Regions from separate parts of the Alloalcanivorax xenomutans genome, predicted to be linked through region 1. Evidence: predicted binding sites of a transcription regulator. Region 1 holds the regulator's gene; each other region holds the start of a gene.
What was found. The regulator sigma-54, encoded in region 1, starts transcription at its own class of promoters, with help from an activator protein. The targets are predictions, from matches to a motif close to TGGCACNNNNNTTGCTNT.

Region 1 (4,745 bases):
CGCCCGGACAAGCTCCCACAGCGGCCTTGTAGCGAGCCCTGCCAGAACAGGGCCGTGTGTCAGCCCATTATTCCTCTTCGTCGAAGCGGCGGGCGAACAGGTCGGTGAGTTCCTCCATGGCTGGCTGCTCGTCGTCTCCGTCCACTCGTACTCTGAGGCTGGTGCCCTTGGCGGCGCCGAGCGTAAGCAGGCCCATGATGCTCTTGGCGTCGACCTGACGCTCGTTGTGAAGCACTTGTATGGTGCAGCTGTAACGCGATGCCACGCTCACCACTTTGGCGGCGGCGCGGGCATGCAATCCCAGTTTGTTGATGATGGTGAGTTCCCTCTCGATCATCCCTCCAGCTCCCGATGCCGCACATGCAAGGGGATGGCTTTATTGCGCAGGCGCTGGGCCAACTGCTCGGCCAGATACACGGAGCGATGGCGGCCACCGGTGCAGCCGATGGCAACGGTAACGTAACTGCGGTCGTTGGCGGCGTAGCTGGGTAGCCAGCGCACCAGAAACTGAAAAATATCGTCGATCAAATCTTCGGTTTCCTGATGAGATTGCAGGAAGGCCGCCACCTTGTCGTCGCGACCGGTCAGGGCCCGCAGATCACCGTGCCAGTGGGGATTGGGCAGCATGCGCACGTCGTAGACAAGATCGGCGTCGTTGGGCAGGCCGTTCTTGAACCCGAACGATTGGATCAGCAGCGACAGTTTGACGTTGCGGCCGGCGACCCGCTGGCGGATCTGATTGCGCAGGGAGTGGACATCCAGAGTGCTGGTGTCGATCACCAGATCCGCGCGCATGCGGATGTCGGAGAGCAGCTCGGCTTCATAGGCAATGGCATCGGCCAGGGTGCGATCATCGCCGCTGAGTGGGTGGGGGCGCCGGGTGGCGCTGAAGCGTTTGAGCAGGGTGCCGTGATCGGCGTCGAGAAAGATGATTTCCGTTTCCACCTGCAACTTGCGCAGTTCCGCCAGGGTGGAGGGAAAGGCCAGCAATTGCCTTGGCAGGTTACGGGCATCGATGCCCACCGCCACCCGCTCGAGCACGCGGTCCTCGTCATCCAACTGTCCGGCCAGTTGTGGCAGCAGGCCCAGAGGCAGGTTGTCCACGCAGTAATAACCGTGGTCTTCCAGTGCTTGCAGAGCCGTGGTCTTACCGGAGCCGGACCGGCCGCTGAGAATGGTCAGTTTCATGGCGATTGACGCTTTCTTCCCCCAAAAGACGCCCGGGCCGGGGAGAACCGGCCGCATGGGCCCTGTCGCAGCTTATGAAGCCAGACGCAATTCGGCCTCTGACTCCACGGCGGTAATATAGAGTTGATGATCGTCCGTGGCCTGGCGCAGCTCACGCCGGTAATCCTCGTCGTTGAACAGGTTGGCCAGGTGACTCAGGGTCTTGAGGTGCTGTTCGGGGTTCTGTTCGGGCACCAGCAGAACGAACACCAGATCCACCGGACGGCCATCCACGGCATCGAAGTCCACCGGTTCGGCCAGTTTCAGCAGCAGGCCCACCGCTTGCTCGCAGCGTCCGAGTCGGCAGTGGGGGATGGCGATGCCTTCACCGATACCGGTGGAGCCCAGGCGCTCCCGGGCCACCAGTGCATCGAACACTTCCTGGGCGCCGAGGTCGCCGCAACTGGCCGCGGCCAGCTCGGCAACCTGATCCAGAAGGCGTTTTTTGCTACCCACCTCGATACCGTTATGGGTGCGGTCCTCGGTGAGAAGTTCTCGTACTCGCATAGATCCGCTTAGTGACCGTGCTTGCGGCTCACGGTCTTCTCCTTGTGTTTGAGAATCTGACGATCCAGCTTACTGGTCAGGGCATCAATAGCCGCGTACATGTCACCGGCCTCGGCGGTGGCGAAGACTTCGCCGCCGGAAATGTGGATGGTGGATTCCGCTTTGTGGGTGTTCGGCTCCGGGGACAGGATTACCTGAATGCTGGTGATCTGGTCGAAATGCCGTTCCAGCTTGGAAAACTTGTCGTCCACATAATCACGAAGGGCTTCGGTGATATCCAGGTGATGGCCACTGATGTTGATTTGCATAGCTGGCTCCTTTGCCTCGTTATTTAACCCCGGCCGCTGGCCCGGGTTATAAGCCGTTTCCCGCGTCGTCAAACCAGGCGTTTGCGAGCGCTGGAAGACGGGATTCGCATCGCCTCTCGATACTTGGCGACGGTCCGGCGCGCCACCTTGATCCCTTGCTCATTGAGCAAACTGGCCAGCTTATTGTCGCTGAGCGGCTTGCGAGGGTTCTCGGCGGCGACCAGCTTCTTAATGATGGCACGAATGGCGGTGGAAGAACATTCACCGCCGCCTTCCGTGTCCACGTGACTGGAAAAGAAATATTTCAGTTCGAACACCCCGCGGGGCGTGAGCATGAACTTTTGATTGGTGACCCGGCTGATGGTGGATTCGTGCATCTCCACCGCCTCGGCGATATCCGCCAGCACCAGCGGTTTCATGGCTTCCTCGCCATAGTGGAAGAAGTCCTGCTGCACCTCGACGATGCGCCGGGCCACCTTCAGCAGGGTGTCATTACGGCTTTGCAGGCTTTTCAGGAACCAGCGCGCTTCCTGCATGCAGTTGCGCAGGTACTGGCCGTCCTCGCCCTCGGTGCGGCGGGCCAGCCGGGCGTACTGGGCGTTCAGGTTGACCTTGGGCAGGACTTCCTCGTTCAGTTCCACCCGCCAGCCGCCGCGGAAGGGGCGTACCACCACGTCGGGAACCGCGTACTCCGCCACCTCGCCGCCGATTTGTTCGCCCGGGGCTGGATCCAAGGTGCGCAACAACGCCAGAGCGTCGAGGAGATCGCTTTCCGTCACCCCCATGGCGCGGCGTAGTCCGGCATAGTCGTGCTTTTCCAGTAGCGCGAGATGTTCCAGCAGGGCGGTCGCGGTGGCCAGGTGTGGAGTGTCTGCGGGTTGTTGGCGCAATTGCACGCCCAGGCATTCGGCCAGGTCGCGGCTGGCCACGCCGATCGGGTCGAACTGCTGCAGCCGATGCAGGACCGCCACCACTTCGTCTTCCTCCACCGGATCATCGGCATCGGATATTTGCCGCTCGGCGGTGTCGATCACATCATCCAGGGGTAGGGACAGGTAGCCACGGTGGTCGAGGGCGTCGATGAGGATGCCGGCGATGACACGGTCCCGATCACTCATTGGGCTGAGGTTGAGTTGCCAGAGCAGATGATCCTGGAGGGTGACCGGAGCGACGTGGCGCTGTTGCCAGGCATCGGCGTCATCGTCCTCGCCGTTGCCCGAGCCGGAACCGGACTGGCCCACATAGAGGTCATCCCATTCACTGTCGCTCTCCACCGGCCCTTCCACCAGGTCGTCCAGGGCCTCGTCGCGTTCGAGGTCCATTTCCTCCGCTTCCCAATCGTCATCGGCGGGGGTGTCGTCCTCGGTGTAGGCTTCGCTCCCTTCTTCGAGTTCCAACAGGGGGTTGGTTTCCACCGCCTGCTGGATTTCCTGGCGCAGGTCCAGCGTCGACAGTTGCAGCAAGCGAATCGCCTGCTGCAACTGCGGCGTCATGGTGAGCTGCTGGCCGATCTGGAGTTGTAGACTCGGTTTCATACTGCCTTGGTGGTCTGGTGAATCGCCAAGGCGGCAGAATAGCAGCGTCTTTCAACGCTTCGCAATTTATTTAAGCAATATGTATGCCAATGTTGAAATTACAATTGAAAAAGAGTAAGGGCTCCGTTGACCGCGATTTCCAAGGGGCTACAGCCGGAAGTCGGCGCCCAGATAAACGTCGCGGACCTGCTGATTGCCAAGGATGGTCTGGGAATCGCCCTCGGCGATAATGTGGCCGGCGCTGCAGATATAGGCGGTATCGCAAATGTCCAGCGTTTCACGCACGTTGTGGTCGGTGATCAGCACGCCGATGCCGCGATCCTTGAGATGGCGAATGATGCCTTTGATGTCATTCACCGAGATCGGGTCCACCCCGGCGAACGGTTCATCGAGCAAAATGAACGCGGGGTCCGTGGCCAGGCCGCGGGCGATCTCCGCCCGCCGCCGTTCGCCGCCGGACAGGCTCATGCCCATGCTGTCGCGGATATGGGTGATGTGAAATTCCTCGAGCAGGTTGTTCAACTCCTGCTCACGCTCGGCTTTGCTCAGTTCCTTGCGGGTTTCGAGGATCGCCATGATGTTCTGTTCCACGGTCAGGCGGCGGAAGATGCTCGCCTCCTGAGGCAGATAGCCGATACCGCGCTTGGCGCGCCCGTGCATGGGCAGGTGGGTGATGTCCTCGCCGTTGATCTCGATGCGCCCCGCGTCCGCTTCCACCAACCCGACGATCATGTAAAAGCAGGTGGTCTTGCCGGCGCCGTTGGGGCCCAGCAGGCCGACGATCTGGCCCGCTTCCACTTCCAGGGAGACGTCCTCGATGACGCGGCGCCCCTTATAGCTTTTGGCCAGTTGGCGGGCATTCAGTTTCGCCATGGTCAGGGGGTCTCCGCATCATTGGGGGTGCTGTTGTCCGGCGCGGTGGCCGGCGTGCTGTTAGCGGGCGACTGGGTCGAGCTGCCGTCCTCGCCTGGGTTGCCTTCGCCGTTTTGCGACTCCTCGCCGCCGCTGTCGCCGTTCCGGGCCTGGGAGGCGTTGGCGGCCGGAATCACCAGCCGCACCCGTTTGTCGCCCTCGCTGCTGGCGTCCATGCGCCGGGAGTTGAGATCATATTCCACCCGGGCCCCTTCGAAGGTGTTGCCCTGATGTTGCACGTAGGCGTTGCCGGTGA
Region 2 (4,745 bases), 780 kb from region 1:
CGCAGTGCCGGTGTCAAGGTGGGCTCCGTTGATGAGCTGGTGGATAAACTGAAAAACGAAGCGAAGGTGATCTGATGAGTGTTTTAGTCTACGCCGAACACGATAACGCTACGCTCAACAAGGTTACCCTGAGCGTGGTTGCCGCCGCCAAAGAGATCGGTGGCGACATCACCGTCCTGGTTGCTGGTAAAGGTTGTGGCGCCGTGGCTGAAGCGGCCGCCAAGGTTGATGGCGTAAGCAAGGTGCTGTGCGCCGACAACGACGCCTACGAGCACCAGCTGGCGGAAAACATCGCCGACCTGGTGGTTGAACTGGCCGGCGACTACAGCCACATCCTGGCCGCCGCCACCACCACCGGCAAGAACTTCGCGCCGCGCGTGGCTGCTCTGCTGGACGCTCCGCAGATCTCTGAAATCTCCGACGTGGTCGACGGCGACACCTTCAAGCGTCCGATCTACGCCGGTAACGCCATCGCCACCGTGAAATGCGCCGACGCCAAGAAAGTGCTCACCGTGCGCGGCACCTCCTTCGACGGCGTTGCCGAGGAAGGCGGTTCCGCCAGCGTTGAGAGCGTTGACGTGGTCAAGGACGCCGGTATCTCCTCCTTCGTGGGCGAGGAACTGGCCAAGTCCGACCGTCCGGAGCTGACCAGCGCCGACATCGTGATCTCCGGTGGGCGCGGCATGGGCAACGGCGACAACTTCGAAATCCTCTACAAAGTGGCCGACAAGCTTGGCGCCGCCGTGGGTGCGTCCCGCGCCGCCGTTGACGCCGGTTTCGTGCCGAACGACATGCAGGTGGGTCAGACCGGTAAGATCGTTGCCCCGAACCTGTACATCGCCGTCGGTATCTCCGGTGCCATCCAGCACTTGGCGGGCATGAAGGATTCCAAAGTGATCGTGGCCATCAACAAAGACGAAGAAGCCCCCATCTTCCAGGTGGCGGACTACGGTCTGGTGGCGGATCTGTTCGAAGCGGTACCGGAGCTCGACAGCAAGCTCTGAACACCCGCATTCGAAGATGCCCTGGAAAGCCCGGCCTAGTGCCGGGCTTTCTGCTTTTGGGACGAGGGAATCCATTGCCCTGCTGGCGAAGCCTTGTCGTGCCCCGATTTGGTGCCCCAAGGTCGGCCTGCTTCAGCATGGATCGCGGCCCTGCGCCATGCCGGGGCGGATGCCACTGAATCCTTTGCCCCCGAATTGGCATATCCCTTGCTGAGCCTGTTGCTATCCCCGTCGTTGGGGAGAGGGCCACAGGGAATAAAGCGCCATGCAGTCGATTACACCGCCGGCGGTGTCCGGCTTTGATGAGATGTTCGCCAGGGAAGGGGCGGTTCGCCCCCACTATTCCAGTTATCACGGCTGGTTGTTGGGGCAGTCCAAGGAGCTCCTGCACCGCAAGCGTCAGGAAGCCGAGCTGCTGTTCCACCGGGTTGGTATCACCTTCAATGTCTACGGCGAGGAGAGCGGCGCGGAGCGGCTGATTCCTTTTGACGTGGTTCCCCGCATTATTCCCGAGCAGGAATGGCGCCACCTGGAGCAGGGTACGGCCCAGCGAGTGAGGGCGCTGAACCAATTCCTCGATGATATTTACCACGGCCAGGAGATCATCCGTGCTGGCCGCATTCCCGCCGACCAGATCTATGGCAACGCCCATTACCAGCCCTGCATGCAGGATGTGGATCTGCCCAACCAGGTGTACAGCCACGTCAGCGGCGTGGACCTGATCCGTGACGGAGAGGGAACCTGGTACGTTCTGGAGGATAATCTGCGTACCCCCTCCGGGGTCAGCTACATGATCGAAAACCGGCGGGTGATGATGCGGTTGTTCCCGGAGTTGTTCGCCGGGCAATCGGTGGCGCCGGTGGAGCACTATCCATCGCTGTTGCTGGATACCCTGCAGCACAGCAGCGCCGTGCCCTATCCCACGGTGGTGCTGCTGACCCCGGGGCGTTTCAACAGCGCCTACTTCGAGCACGCCTTTCTGGCGCAGCAGATGGGGATCGAGTTGGTGGAGGGGGCGGATCTGTTCGTCAAGGATGGCTTCGTCTACATGCGCACCACCGCCGGGCCGCAACGGGTGGACGTGATTTATCGCCGTATTGATGACGATTTTCTCGACCCGCTGGCGTTCAATCCGGACTCCATGCTGGGGGTGCCCGGCCTGCTGTCGGTGTACCGGCAGGGTAAGGTGGTGCTGGCCAACGCCATCGGCTCCGGGGTCGGCGATGACAAGTCCATCTATCCTTATGTCCCCGAGATGATCCGCTTCTATCTGGGTGAGGAGCCGATTCTGGAGAATGTTCCGACCCGGCTGTGTCGCCGCCCGGAGGATCTCCAGTACGTATTGGAGCATCTGCCGGAGCTGGTGGTTAAGGAGGTCCACGGTGCCGGCGGTTACGGCATGCTGGTCGGGCCGGCGGCCAGCCGCGAGGAGATCGAGAGTTTTCGTCAGCGTCTGCGGGCACGGCCCGATAATTACATCGCCCAGCCGACCCTGTCGCTGTCCACCTGCCCGATCTTCGTCGAACAGGGTATCGCGCCACGGCATATCGACTTGCGCCCATTCGTGCTCAGTGACGGCCGTGCCACCCGCATGGTGCCGGGCGGTCTTACGCGGGTGGCGATGAATGCCGGTTCGCTGGTGGTGAATTCGTCCCAGGGGGGCGGTACCAAGGACACCTGGGTGGTGGAGGCGCCGTCATGCTGAGTCGCACCGCCTCCGACCTGTATTGGCTGTCCCGCCTGGTTGAGCGGGCCGAGAACACCGCTCGCATGCTCGACGTGGCCTGGAATCTGTCGATGATGCCGTTCGTCGCCAATCCCCGTGATGAGATGATGGCGCCGTTGATGATCTCGGGCTCGCATGAGCTGTATATGAGCCGGCACGATGACGTCCAGGTGCGCGAGGTCCTGCATTTCTTCACCCTGGATCAGGACAACCCCGGCAGTATTTTCAATTGCCTGCGTCTGGCGCGGGAAAACGGCCACGCGGTGCGTGGCAAGATCACCGCCGAGATGTGGGAAAGCATCAACAGCACCTGGCTGGAGTTGAAGGAGATTCGCCGCGGGGGCCTGGACCAATACGGCGCCAGCGCCTTTTTTGATTGGGTGAAAAAGCGCTCCCACCTGTTCCGTGGCGCCACCTACGGCACCATCATGCGCAATGATGCCTTCCGCTTTCTGCGCATTGGCACCTTCATCGAGCGGGCCGATAACACGGCCCGTATCCTGGATGTGAAATATCAGATCGGCACTCTTTACGGCGTTCCCTCCGGCGGTGACGCCATGGACTTCTATCGCTGGCACGCCTTGCTGCATTCGGTGGGGGCGTATGAGTCCTATCGCGAGCTTTACAGCGAGGCCATTAATGCCGACCGGGTGGCGGAGCTGCTGATTCTCGGCGCCGAGGTGCCACGCTCGCTGCGCTCCTGCATGCAGATGCTGTGTGAGTTGCTGCCGGCGATCGAGGGGCGGGCCGGGCAGACCGCCAAGCGCCTGGCGGCGGTGCAGTTCGCGCGGCTGCAATACGGTGATCTGGAGCATGTGCTGGACACCGGTTTGCACGATTACCTGACGGATTTTCTGCGCCGTATCAATGAGCTGGCGGATACCATCCGCGAGGAATATCTGGAGGTCGTATGAAACTGTCGATTCGACACAGCACCGAATACCGTTATTCCGAGCAAGTGCTGCACAGTACGCAGTATCTGCGGCTGACGCCGCGTCCATCGGCACGGCAGCGTATTCTGCACTGGCATCTGGACATGCCGGAGCCGGCCAGCGAGGCCTCCGATGGCTTCGGTAATATCCTGCACGTGCTGACCCTGGACCAGCCCCACGAGGCCATACGTCTCACCGCCACTGGCGAAGTGGAAATCGAGGGCGAGGACCGTGAGGACGATGACACCCGGATTTCCCCTCTGGTTTATTGCCGTTATTCTCCGTTTACCCGTCCGGATTCGTTGCTCCATGAACTGGCCCGGAACCATCAGTGCGCCGCCGGGACCCTGGCCAATCTTGAGAGGTTGAGCGAAACCATCCTGTCGAGAATGCCGTTTACGCCCGGCGTCACCGATGTGTCCAGCACCGCCGCCGAGGCATATCGGTTGAGGAAAGGGGTGTGTCAGGATCATACCCATGTATTTCTGTCCTGCTGCCGGGCCCTGGGGATTCCCGCCCGCTACGTCAGCGGCTATCTTTACAGCGATGATTCCGAGCACGTCGCCAGCCATGCCTGGGCCGAGGTCTGGTTCGATGAACGCTGGCACACTTTTGACGTGACCAATCAGACCCGCCGTCCGAGACGCCATCTGAAGCTGGCGGTGGGCTTCGATTATCTGGACGCCTGCCCGGTACGCGGCGTCCGTTACGGTGGTGGCGTGGAATCCCTGCGAGCGGCGGCCCTGGTGCGACAGACCGGCGCCGGGGATCAGTGATCGCCGGGAGAAACCGATGACCTATTGTGTCGCCATGCGCCTGGAACAAGGGCTGGTGTTCGCCGCGGATTCGCGGACCAACGCCGGCGTGGATCAGATCGCCACGTTTTGCAAGCTGCATACCTTCCAGGTGTCCGGGGAGCGTCTGGTGGTTCTGCTTAGCGCCGGTAACCTGGCCACCACTCAGAGCGTGGTCAGCCTGTTGCGCATGCGTCTGGACAGCGACCGGCCCAATCTCAACGGCGTCGGCTCGCTGTATGATGTGGCGGCCATTGTCGGTGCCACCAGCCGCGAAGTGCGTCAGCGC
Region 3 (4,745 bases), 1.7 Mb from region 1:
TGAACATGACCCCGCACCCGGTCGAGTTCGACATGTACTACAGCTGCTAAGAATCCCAAGTTCCCGGCAGTTGCAAGGCCCCGCTCCGGCGGGGCCTTTTTTTGTGGTTCATTGCGGAATAGCGGGAATGGGTGTTCCGGGCTCTAGCAACGTTGATCGCTGACACAGAAAGGGCCACGAAGCCGCTGTGGGAGATTCTATGGTGCCCCGCAATGCTTAGAAGAGCTTTGCGGGGCAATATTCTTGTTGCTGCTTCATCAGGGCGAAGGCGGTGCGAGCGATCTTCCGGGCCAGGATCACCAAGGCTTGCGTGGTGTGCAGTCCCCGGTCCCGATAGCGCTGATAGAAGGCGCGCCAGACCGGGTGTCGAGACGCACTCATGGCGGCACAGTGCAGCAGTCGCCTGACCTCCGTATCTCCTTGTTTGGTCAGCTTACGCTTGCCGGTGAGTTTGCCGGAGTCACGGACCCGGACATCCAACCCCAGGAAGGCAACGAAGGCATCGCTATTGGTGAAGTCCCCTCTCAGGAAGGCCATGACCAAGGCGGTGGCGGTGATCTCGCCGACCCCGTCGATCGCGTCGCAGCGTTGGACCTGAGTCTGTAAGCCGGCGGCGCTCACCGCGCTCTTGAGCCGTTTCTGGATCAGAGAGTCAATCCGGTCCATTTTGGCGATCAGGGCACGCAGAGGGGCCTTGAGCTCCGGTTCTCCGCTCAGGCTCTGACGTAATGCCGTGCGGGCCTTAACCAAGGCGGCCCGGCGACGCAGCAGGCTCTGCAGCATCCGGTACGCCTTTGGGGGCGGGCTCCACGGGCGTAACTCGTCTTTCTCCTTGTGCAGATGGCGGGCCAGCAACTGGGCATCGGCCAGATCCGTCTTGGCCCGCCCTCCAACGCCTTTGCGGTAGTTGCTGAGGCGGTAACCGTCCACCACATAGACCCGATGCCCCTTGGCGTGTGCGCGCTCGGTAATGTCCATGTGATAGGTGCTGGTCGCCTCAATGGCGATATCGCAGCCCTCGGGGAGGGTGGCCAGCCATTGGCGGATGGCTTGGGGCGTATTGTCGATGGTGAGGGTTTGGTTCAGGTCCTGATGGTGGATCACCAGGTTGTCTTTCGCAGCGTCGATCCCGATCTCCGGGCGGCTTGCCGGCATTGCCATGGGGCTCCCCTGTCAGCTAGGTTAAATGGGCTTGTCGGGGCGCACCGTCACGCTGGCTTGCAGAGTATCGTCGGTCTGAGTGCGCGCTCAGCCGATGGATTCCTTATCGGCGTTTGAAGGTGCGGGGTGGGGCCATATCTCCCACAGTCTGTACCCTAGGGTCAGAAGCTTGCCTGGTCCCTCCACCCCGACAAGTCTTCTCCTTCTAAGACTTGCCGGGAAACCATACAAGCTTGCCCGCAAGCGAACTGGCTCTCGGGGCCAAAAAATTCGCTTGCAGGCAAGCTCCCACGGAGGCGCTCGAATTTATGTCCCGAAGGTCAGAAGAACTCCTGCGCTTGCCGATTACCTCGAAGCGGAGCCGGAAAGCAGGGTGTCCTTCTAACCGCCGGAGGAACCACGGCGGGATGGGTAGTGTGGGCTCCTGTTCCGAAAGGTCTCCGTGCAGACCCGCCTCCCCGATGGAGCCTCCACCACCGTTGTTCCTCTAGTGTGCCCCAGACCCTTTTCTCCCCGTTCCGGTGCGGTCAGAATCAAAGTTGTGTCTCTTGGGGGGAGGAGGACCACATGAAAACCACAACCGTTCTACTGATCACTCTGCTGGGTATCTGTGCCGCGGTCTCCGCGCGGGCCGACGATGTGCCGGAAAACCGGGGCACGACGATCTTTCGTAGTGTTGACGAGCACGGCAACGTGACATTCACCGACGCGCCGCCAGAGGGCCGCGATGCCGAGGCGGTGCGTATTGGTCCCACCAATACCGTGCCGGGGCCGCAACGGGTCCAGCCCCCGGCCGAGCCGCCGGCGGCGTCGCAGCCGGTTTTCGAGGGCTACCATCGTCTGGCGATTGTTTCCCCGCGGTCAAATGCCACCGTGCGGAATCCGGAGGGGGCGATCAGTGTGGAGGTGGCGCTGGAGCCGGCCCTGCAGGCCGGGCACCGGCTGGAGATTCTGGATAATGGCGAGCCCTTGTCCGGAACCGCGCTGCGGGATCCGGAACGGGGCAGCCATGTGCTGGTGGCGCGTGTGCTGGATCAGCAAGGCAAGGAGCTTAAGCGCTCCTCCGCGGTCACCGTGCATGTGCATCGCACCAGCCGGTTGCAAAGTGGCCAGGCGCCCGCGCCCAGTGGAAGGGCCGGGATCGGGCAGGCTGCCCAGCGAGGGGGCGCCGCCAGTCCGGGCTCTGGCAGCACCCGTGGAAGCGGCGCGAAGGCCGGTTCACCGGCCTCCGTGGGGCAGCCAGCCACTCGTGCCCAAGCGGTTAAGCCCGATTCCTGACCCCTTTTCCCCTTCTTGCACCAAATTGGTGCCCCCTTCCTGTGTTCTGGCTACACTGATTCAGGCTGTCAGGCCGTCCGGCGCCCTCCAGCAGTGCCCGGTTTGCCTCATTCCGATGGTTCTGGCGAGTGGCCTGATAATTGCTTATGCCCCGTTATGGGCCGAATCATGAAGACCGAGAAGGTAATGCACAAACGCTTGCTGGATCACCTGCGCACCGCGGTGATGCTGCTGGATGATGAGTTGCGGGTTTGCTATCTCAACCCGGCGGCGGAGATTCTGTTGTCCACCAGTGCCAGCCGGATCATCGGACAGGTGCTGCCGGACTATTTCCGTGATGACGGCAATGCCCATGATGCACTAAAGCAGTGCATCGAGGACGGTAACCCCTTTACCCGCCGGGAGGCGAAGCTGGATGTGGCCCCCGGGGTGCAGGTGACGGTGGATTACAGCATTACGCCGCTGCAGGAGCCCGGCTATCCGATGGCGTTGCTGGTGGAAATGCAGGGGCTCGACCGTATGCTCAAAATCAGTCGCGAGGAAGCTCTGGTGCACGCGCATCAGGCCACTCGCGCGCTGGTGCGGGGCGTGGCACACGAAATCAAGAATCCGCTGGGTGGGATCCGCGGCGCCGCGCAACTGCTGGAGCGTGCTTTGCCCAGTGCGGATCTGGCCGAGTACACACGGGTGATCATCGACGAGGCGGACCGTCTGCGTTCGGTGGCGGATCGCATGCTCGGGCCGCGTAAACCGCCGGCGTTCGCCGACGTGAACGTGCACGAATGCCTGGAGCATGTGCGCCAACTGTTGCTGGCGGAATATCCTCAGGGCGTGCGCATCCTGCGCGACTACGATGTCAGCCTGCCGGACATCCCCGCCGACCGCGATCAACTGATCCAGGTGCTGCTCAATCTGATGCGCAACGCCATCCAGGCGTTGCTGGAATCCGGCACCGAGGACGCGCAGGTCCTTCTGCGCACCCGGGTATTGCGGCAATTCACCATCGGCTCCACCCGCCACCGTCTGGTGTTGCGGGTGGACATTGAAGATAACGGCCCGGGGATCCCGGAAGAGTTACGGGAAACCCTCTTTTATCCCATGGTCAGCGGCCGAGCCAATGGCTCCGGTCTGGGGTTGTCCATCGCCCAATCCATTATCAGCCAGCACCAGGGGTTGATTGAATGCGACAGCGAACCGGGCCGGACCCTGTTCAGTTTGCTGCTGCCCATGGAATTACCGGAAGCGAACAGCGCCACCTCGGTTCCGGCCTGACAGGCCGGCCAGTGGCCCGATGATGTAGGGAGAGCACAGGCATGACCTCGACCATATGGGTGATCGACGATGACCGTTCCATCCGCTGGGTGCTGGAGAAGGCGCTCAGCCAGGAGGGGTTTCAACTGGCCTGTTTCGAGGATGCGGATGAGGCCCTCAATACCCTGGAAGAAGGCACCCGGGAACCGGATGTGCTGATTTCCGACGTGCGCATGCCTGGCACCGACGGGTTGCGCATGCTCAAGATCCTGCAGCGCAAGCACCCGGATCTGCCGGTCATCATCATGACCGCGCACTCGGATCTGGATTCCGCGGTGGCGTCCTATCAGGGCGGGGCGTTCGAGTATCTGCCCAAGCCGTTCGACGTGGACGAGGCGGTGGCGCTGGTGAAGCGGGCCATCAAGCACCGCCAGGAGGCCCGCGGTGAAGCGGTGGTGGCCAACGAGGAAACCCCCACCGAGATCATCGGTGAAGCGCCGGCCATGCAGGAAGTCTTTCGCGCCATTGGCCGGCTCAGCCATTCCAATGTCACCGTGTTGATCAACGGCCAGTCGGGTACCGGTAAGGAGCTGGTGGCGCGGGCGCTGCACCGTCATTCCATGCGCCGGGAAAAGCCGTTCGTGGCGTTGAACATGGCGGCGATTCCCAAGGATTTGATCGAATCCGAATTGTTCGGCCATGAAAAGGGCGCGTTCACCGGCGCCAATGCCCAGCGGGTGGGGCGCTTCGAGCAGTCCAACGGCGGCACCCTGTTTCTGGATGAGATCGGTGACATGCCGCTGGAGGCCCAGACGCGGCTATTGCGGGTGCTGCAGGAAAACGAATTTTACCGGGTCGGTGGTACCACGCCGATTCATGTGGATGTGCGCATCATCGCCGCCACTCACCAGGATCTGGAACGATTGGTACGCGAAGGCGATTTCCGCGAGGATCTGTTCCACCGTCTCAATGTCATTCGCATCCATATTCCGAAGCTGGCTGAGCGCCGGGAAGACATCCCGCAACTGGCCGGGTACTTCCTGCAACGGGCCGCC
Region 4 (4,745 bases), 2.2 Mb from region 1:
GCCGGCCACCATGAACGGAGTCTGGCCCCGGCGCGGCTGGTATTCGCTGATCAAAACGCCGCGCTCGAATTGCGGTAACCGGTCGCGCACCTGGCCGTGCGCGTCCACTACGGCGGTGACACCGTTATTAGTGCCGCGCAACAGCCAGCGTCCGGTTTCCAAGGCGCGCAAACGGGTCATCTGAAAATGCTGCAGGGGCCCGGCGGAGTGGCCGAACCAGGCATCGTTACTGATGGTCAGCAGTACGTCCGCGTTGCCGGTGCGCTCCGCCACCTGGGCCGGGTAGAGCATCTCGTAGCAGATCGCCGGCGCGATCTCCTGGCCCAGGGCGAAAAGGTTGGGTTGGTCGGGGCGGCCTGGCGTGAAGCTGGACATGGGCAGATCGAAGAACGGAATCCAGCCGCGGATCAGACTTTCCAGTGGCACATATTCGCCGAACGGTACCAGCTTCTGTTTGTGGTAAACGCCGTCGTGACCGGTGCCCACCACCGCCACGCTGTTGTGGTAGCGCGGCGGGTAGGTGCTGGCGTCGCGCCAGGGCAGGCCGCTGATCAGGGCGCCGCCGTTGGCGGCGATCCGTTCGCCCTCGCCATCCACGAAGCCGCGAATATCCTGATAGAACTCGATCATCGCCGACTCCGGCCAGATCACCAGGGTGTCCTCGGGCAGGTCGGCGCTGAGCGAGTGATAAATCTCCTGGGTCTCGTCACGCATGGTGACCAGCCACTTCAGATCCTGCGGAATATTGCCCTGTACCAGCGCCACTTGTTGGCGAGGGCCGGAAGGGTGGGTGAAGGCATGGCGACCGGCCAGCAGGCCCGCTGTCACCAGAATCAGTACCACCGCCAGGGCCGCTCCGGCGCTTACCCGTGGCCGCGCCAGATCCACCACCGCGGCGGCGGCCAGTACCAGTGTCAGTGTCAGGGCCCAGACGCCGCCCAATGGAGCCAGCCCGGCCAGCGGCGTATCGATGGCGGCGTAACCGGCATAGAGCCAGGGGAAGCCGGTCAGCAGCCAGCCACGCACCCAGTCCAGCACCAACCAGGTACCGGCGAAGACCATGGCGCGGGTGCCGCGCCGCTTGGTGAACCAGAAAGCCAGCCCATAAAACAGCGCCAATCCCATGGCGAACAAAGCGGTGAACGGAATCGACATCCACAACGGCATGAAGCCGTAGTCGGTCATTGAGACGTGCAGCCAGCTGATGCCAAACCCGAACATGCCGACGCCATACAGCCAGCCGGCGGTGAAAGCGCGGCCCGGGGTCGGCGACCGTACCAGAGCCGTATAACCCAGAGCGGCGCTGACCAGCACCAAAGGCCACAGATCGTAGGGGGCAAAGGCGAGGGGAAACAGTAGCCCCGCGATCAGGGCGAGCAACAGGTTGGGCATGGCTATCCGTGGTTCCCGGCTAAGGTCATAGGGCAAGCATGATGACGCCACGTTATACGCAAATTAACCGCCTTGCGCCATGGGCTCATATCTCTGAGTTGGTATGGAGCTTGCAGAGCTTGGTTTGGAAGAAAGCGTGTCATTGAGTTGGGCACATAACAGGAGAGAGTACCGTGGATAAACAGCAAATGACGGACATCATCGTGACCACCAAGGCCGAGCGGGGACTGACCTGGGAAAAAATGGGCGAGGACCTGGGGATGGCGCCGGTGTGGCTGGCGTCCGCCTGCCTCGGCATGAACGGCGCGCCGCCGGAAAAAGCCATGGCGATCACCGAGTATCTGGGTCTGGATCAGGACGTGGCCAAGGCACTGGAAGCCTTTCCCACCAAGGTCTGGGACCAGACCGTGCCCACCGATCCGTTGATTTACCGGTTCTATGAAATCGCCGGTGTGTATGGCACCACGCTGAAGGAAGTGATCCAGGAAAAATTCGGCGACGGCATCATGAGCGCCATCGACTTCACCATGGAGGTGGACAAACAGGAAGACCCCAAAGGGGACCGTGTGGTAGTGACCATGAACGGGAAATTCCTGCCGTATAAACATTGGTGAGCTGCGTTGCGGGACCCTGTTGAACAGGGACGTTCGACAGGGAGCCTACAGGGACGAATTCACGGCGTCCCTGTATTTGTTCCAAAAGAGCGCGCCGGGGATTACTCCGGTGAGGTGTCCAGAGCCGGATCATCCTGCCGGTGAGTGACCCGCAGCAGCCGGATTGTGCGGCCGTCCGCGCTTAGCACGGTGAACTGGAACGGCCCCAGATCGATGGACTCTTCGCGTCCGGGCAGGCGGCCGAAGGCGTGCATCACCAGACCGCCGATGGTGTCGAACTCCTCGTCGCTGAGTTCGCACTGAAAATGTTCGTTGAAATCCTCGATCGGCGTCAGTGCCTTGACCGTGTGCTCGCCGTTCTCCAGATCCTTGATCAGGTAATCGTCTTCCTCGATGTCGTGCTCATCCTCGATCTCGCCGACGATCTGTTCCAGCACGTCCTCGATGGTGACCAGGCCGGCGATGCCGCCGTACTCGTTGACCACGATGGCCATGTGATTCTTGGTGATGCGGAATTCCCGCAGCAGCGAGTCCAGGCGCTTGGACTCGGGCACCACCATGGCCGAACGCACATGATCCTTGATCTGGAAGCGTTCCATGCGGGCCGGCTCCAGAATCAGCGCCAGCAGATCCTTGGCCAGCAGGATACCGATGACTTCGTCCGGATCATCGCCGATGACCGGGAAGCGGCTGTGGGCGCATTCGATGATGGTGGGCAGGAAATCGCGGGGGTCGCTGCTGGCACGGATGCTGACCATCTGCGTGCGAGGGATGAGAATCTCCCGGACCTGCATGTCGCTGACGCCGATGGCGCCTTCGATGATGCCAAGCGTGTCGCCGTCAATGACGTGACCGTCGCGCATGGAGCGCATCAGATCCAGCAATTCCTCCCGGGAGCCGGGAGTGGAAGTGAAGAACTGGCCAACGCGCTCCAACCAACTTCGACCGTTGTTCTGGTCTGAATAGTCGTCCGACATCAGGGGTAAGGCTCCATGTTATGGTTTCGATATTATGGGTTTGTGAATTATGGGGGCAACGAGTTATACGGATCCGGAAAGCCCTGGCCGGCAAGAGCGAGGATTTCCAGGGATTCCATCTGTTCGGCGTCGTCATCGTCGATATGGTCGTAACCCAGCAGATGGAGTACGCCGTGGATGACCATATGCGCCCAGTGCGCTTCCACGGTTTTGTTTTGTTCGGCGGCCTCGCGCCGGACCACGTCCGCGCAAATAACGATATCCCCCAGCAGCGGGGCGATGGCGTCGTCGGGCAGGCCTTCGGGCATGTCGAAAGGGAAGGACAGCACATTGGTGGGTTTGTCCTTGCCCCGGTAGTCGCGGTTGAGAACGCGGATTTCCTCGTCGTCGACGATCCGCAGGGTGATATCCCCGACCACGCCGCCGGCAGCCTCCGCGGCGGCCAGAGCCCAGCGTTGCAGGTCGCTCTCGTCCGGTGCGTCCGGGGCATCCGTGGCCCACTGGATATCAACGGTTGGGGTCGGTATTCCGTTCATGACGGTCGTAAGCTTCCACGATACGTTGAACCAGCGGGTGGCGAACCACGTCGCGGCTGTCGAAACGGGTGACGCCGATGTCCTGTTCATCGGCCAGCACTTCGAGGGCGTTGACCAGCCCCGAGCGCTGGTGGCGCGGCAGGTCCACCTGGGTGACGTCACCGGTGATCACCGCCCGGGAACCGAAGCCGATCCGGGTCAGGAACATTTTCATTTGTTCCGGTGTGGTGTTCTGGGCTTCGTCCAGGATCACGAAACTGCCGTTCAGGGTGCGTCCGCGCATGTACGCCAGGGGGGCCACTTCGATGACGTTGCGATCCATCAGCTTGGCCACGTTTTCGAATCCCAGCATTTCATAGAGGGCGTCGTAAAGCGGGCGCAGGTAAGGGTCGATTTTCTCCGCCAGATCCCCGGGCAGAAAGCCCAGCTTCTCGCCCGCCTCCACCGCCGGCCGTACCAGCAGGATACGCTGAATCTCGGCGCGCTCCATGGCGTCCACGGCACAGGCCACCGCCAGCCAGGTCTTGCCGGTGCCGGCCGGGCCAATACCGAAATTGATGTCGTGACGGCGGATATTGCGCACGTATTCCCGTTGATGGGCGCCACGTGGCCGGATACGGGCGCGTTTGGTGCGGATCACCATCTCGTCGCTGGGGAAGGCCACGGTATTGTCCAGCTTGTCGGTCAGACCGGATTGCTGCAGGTGCAAATGGACCAGCTCCGGCGTGATGTCGGTGCCGTCCACGGTCTGATCGTAAAGATCGTGCAGAACGGAACTGGCGGCCTTTACCGAGCGTTCGTCACCGGACAGATGAAATTCATTACCACGATTGTGGATATCCACGCTCAGGCGTTTGGCGATCTGCTTGATGTGCTCGTCCAGCCGGCCACAGAGATTGGCGAGCCGCTGGGAATCGTAGGGTTCGAGACGGAGTTTCTGGGAAGCGAGTGGTGTGTCCAAGTTGGGAAGCGAGGCCCCGCGGGCGGTTGCGATGGATTCAGCATACCCCGAAAAGCGCTTTCGGGGGAAGATTTCCCGGCACTGTAGCCTGCCCGCCGGGGGGCAGGCAAGAGGGGCTCAGGCCGGCGCCACCTGGGGGCCCAGGTCGCCGTCGCAGGTCACCGTTTGCAACCGCCGCGGCAGCAGGTACAAGGCCGGCTGCCGGTCGGGCTGGAGCGCGTCCCAGCGCACACGGTCCAGCTCCACTTCAAGCACCTCGCCGCCC

Region 2: a site for sigma-54 is predicted at 1,201-1,218, ahead of RYH70_RS12370 (circularly permuted type 2 ATP-grasp protein). Genes of this name have one in related genera too.
Region 3: a site for sigma-54 is predicted at 2,569-2,586, ahead of glnL (nitrogen regulation protein NR(II)). Genes of this name have one in related genera too.
Region 4: a site for sigma-54 is predicted at 1,492-1,509, ahead of cynS (cyanase). Genes of this name have one in related genera too.

What each region holds. Positions count from the first base shown of each region.
Region 1 is NZ_CP136538.1:3,466,203-3,470,947, reverse strand. Features, by position in the region: gene RYH70_RS15910 (HPr family phosphocarrier protein) at 68-337, opposite strand; gene rapZ (RNase adapter RapZ) at 334-1,188, opposite strand; gene ptsN (PTS IIA-like nitrogen regulatory protein PtsN) at 1,261-1,734, opposite strand; gene hpf (ribosome hibernation-promoting factor, HPF/YfiA family) at 1,743-2,042, opposite strand; gene RYH70_RS15890 (RNA polymerase factor sigma-54) at 2,111-3,577, opposite strand; gene lptB (LPS export ABC transporter ATP-binding protein) at 3,725-4,450, opposite strand; gene lptA (lipopolysaccharide transport periplasmic protein LptA) at 4,453-4,745, opposite strand, start outside.
Region 2 is NZ_CP136538.1:2,686,873-2,691,617, reverse strand. Features, by position in the region: gene RYH70_RS12380 (electron transfer flavoprotein subunit beta/FixA family protein) at 1-75, shown strand, start outside; gene RYH70_RS12375 (electron transfer flavoprotein subunit alpha/FixB family protein) at 75-1,004, shown strand; gene RYH70_RS12370 (circularly permuted type 2 ATP-grasp protein) at 1,270-2,709, shown strand; gene RYH70_RS12365 (alpha-E domain-containing protein) at 2,703-3,644, shown strand; gene RYH70_RS12360 (transglutaminase family protein) at 3,641-4,438, shown strand; gene RYH70_RS12355 (proteasome-type protease) at 4,455-4,745, shown strand, end outside.
Region 3 is NZ_CP136538.1:607,564-612,308, forward strand. Features, by position in the region: gene glnA (glutamate--ammonia ligase) at 1-50, shown strand, start outside; gene RYH70_RS02965 (transposase) at 217-1,161, opposite strand; gene RYH70_RS02970 (DUF4124 domain-containing protein) at 1,729-2,439, shown strand; gene glnL (nitrogen regulation protein NR(II)) at 2,608-3,711, shown strand; gene glnG (nitrogen regulation protein NR(I)) at 3,753-4,745, shown strand, end outside.
Region 4 is NZ_CP136538.1:1,134,857-1,139,601, forward strand. Features, by position in the region: gene lnt (apolipoprotein N-acyltransferase) at 1-1,392, opposite strand, end outside; gene cynS (cyanase) at 1,566-2,006, shown strand; gene RYH70_RS05310 (HlyC/CorC family transporter) at 2,108-2,983, opposite strand; gene ybeY (rRNA maturation RNase YbeY) at 3,031-3,519, opposite strand; gene RYH70_RS05320 (PhoH family protein) at 3,491-4,480, opposite strand; gene RYH70_RS05325 (sulfate/molybdate ABC transporter ATP-binding protein) at 4,598-4,745, opposite strand, start outside.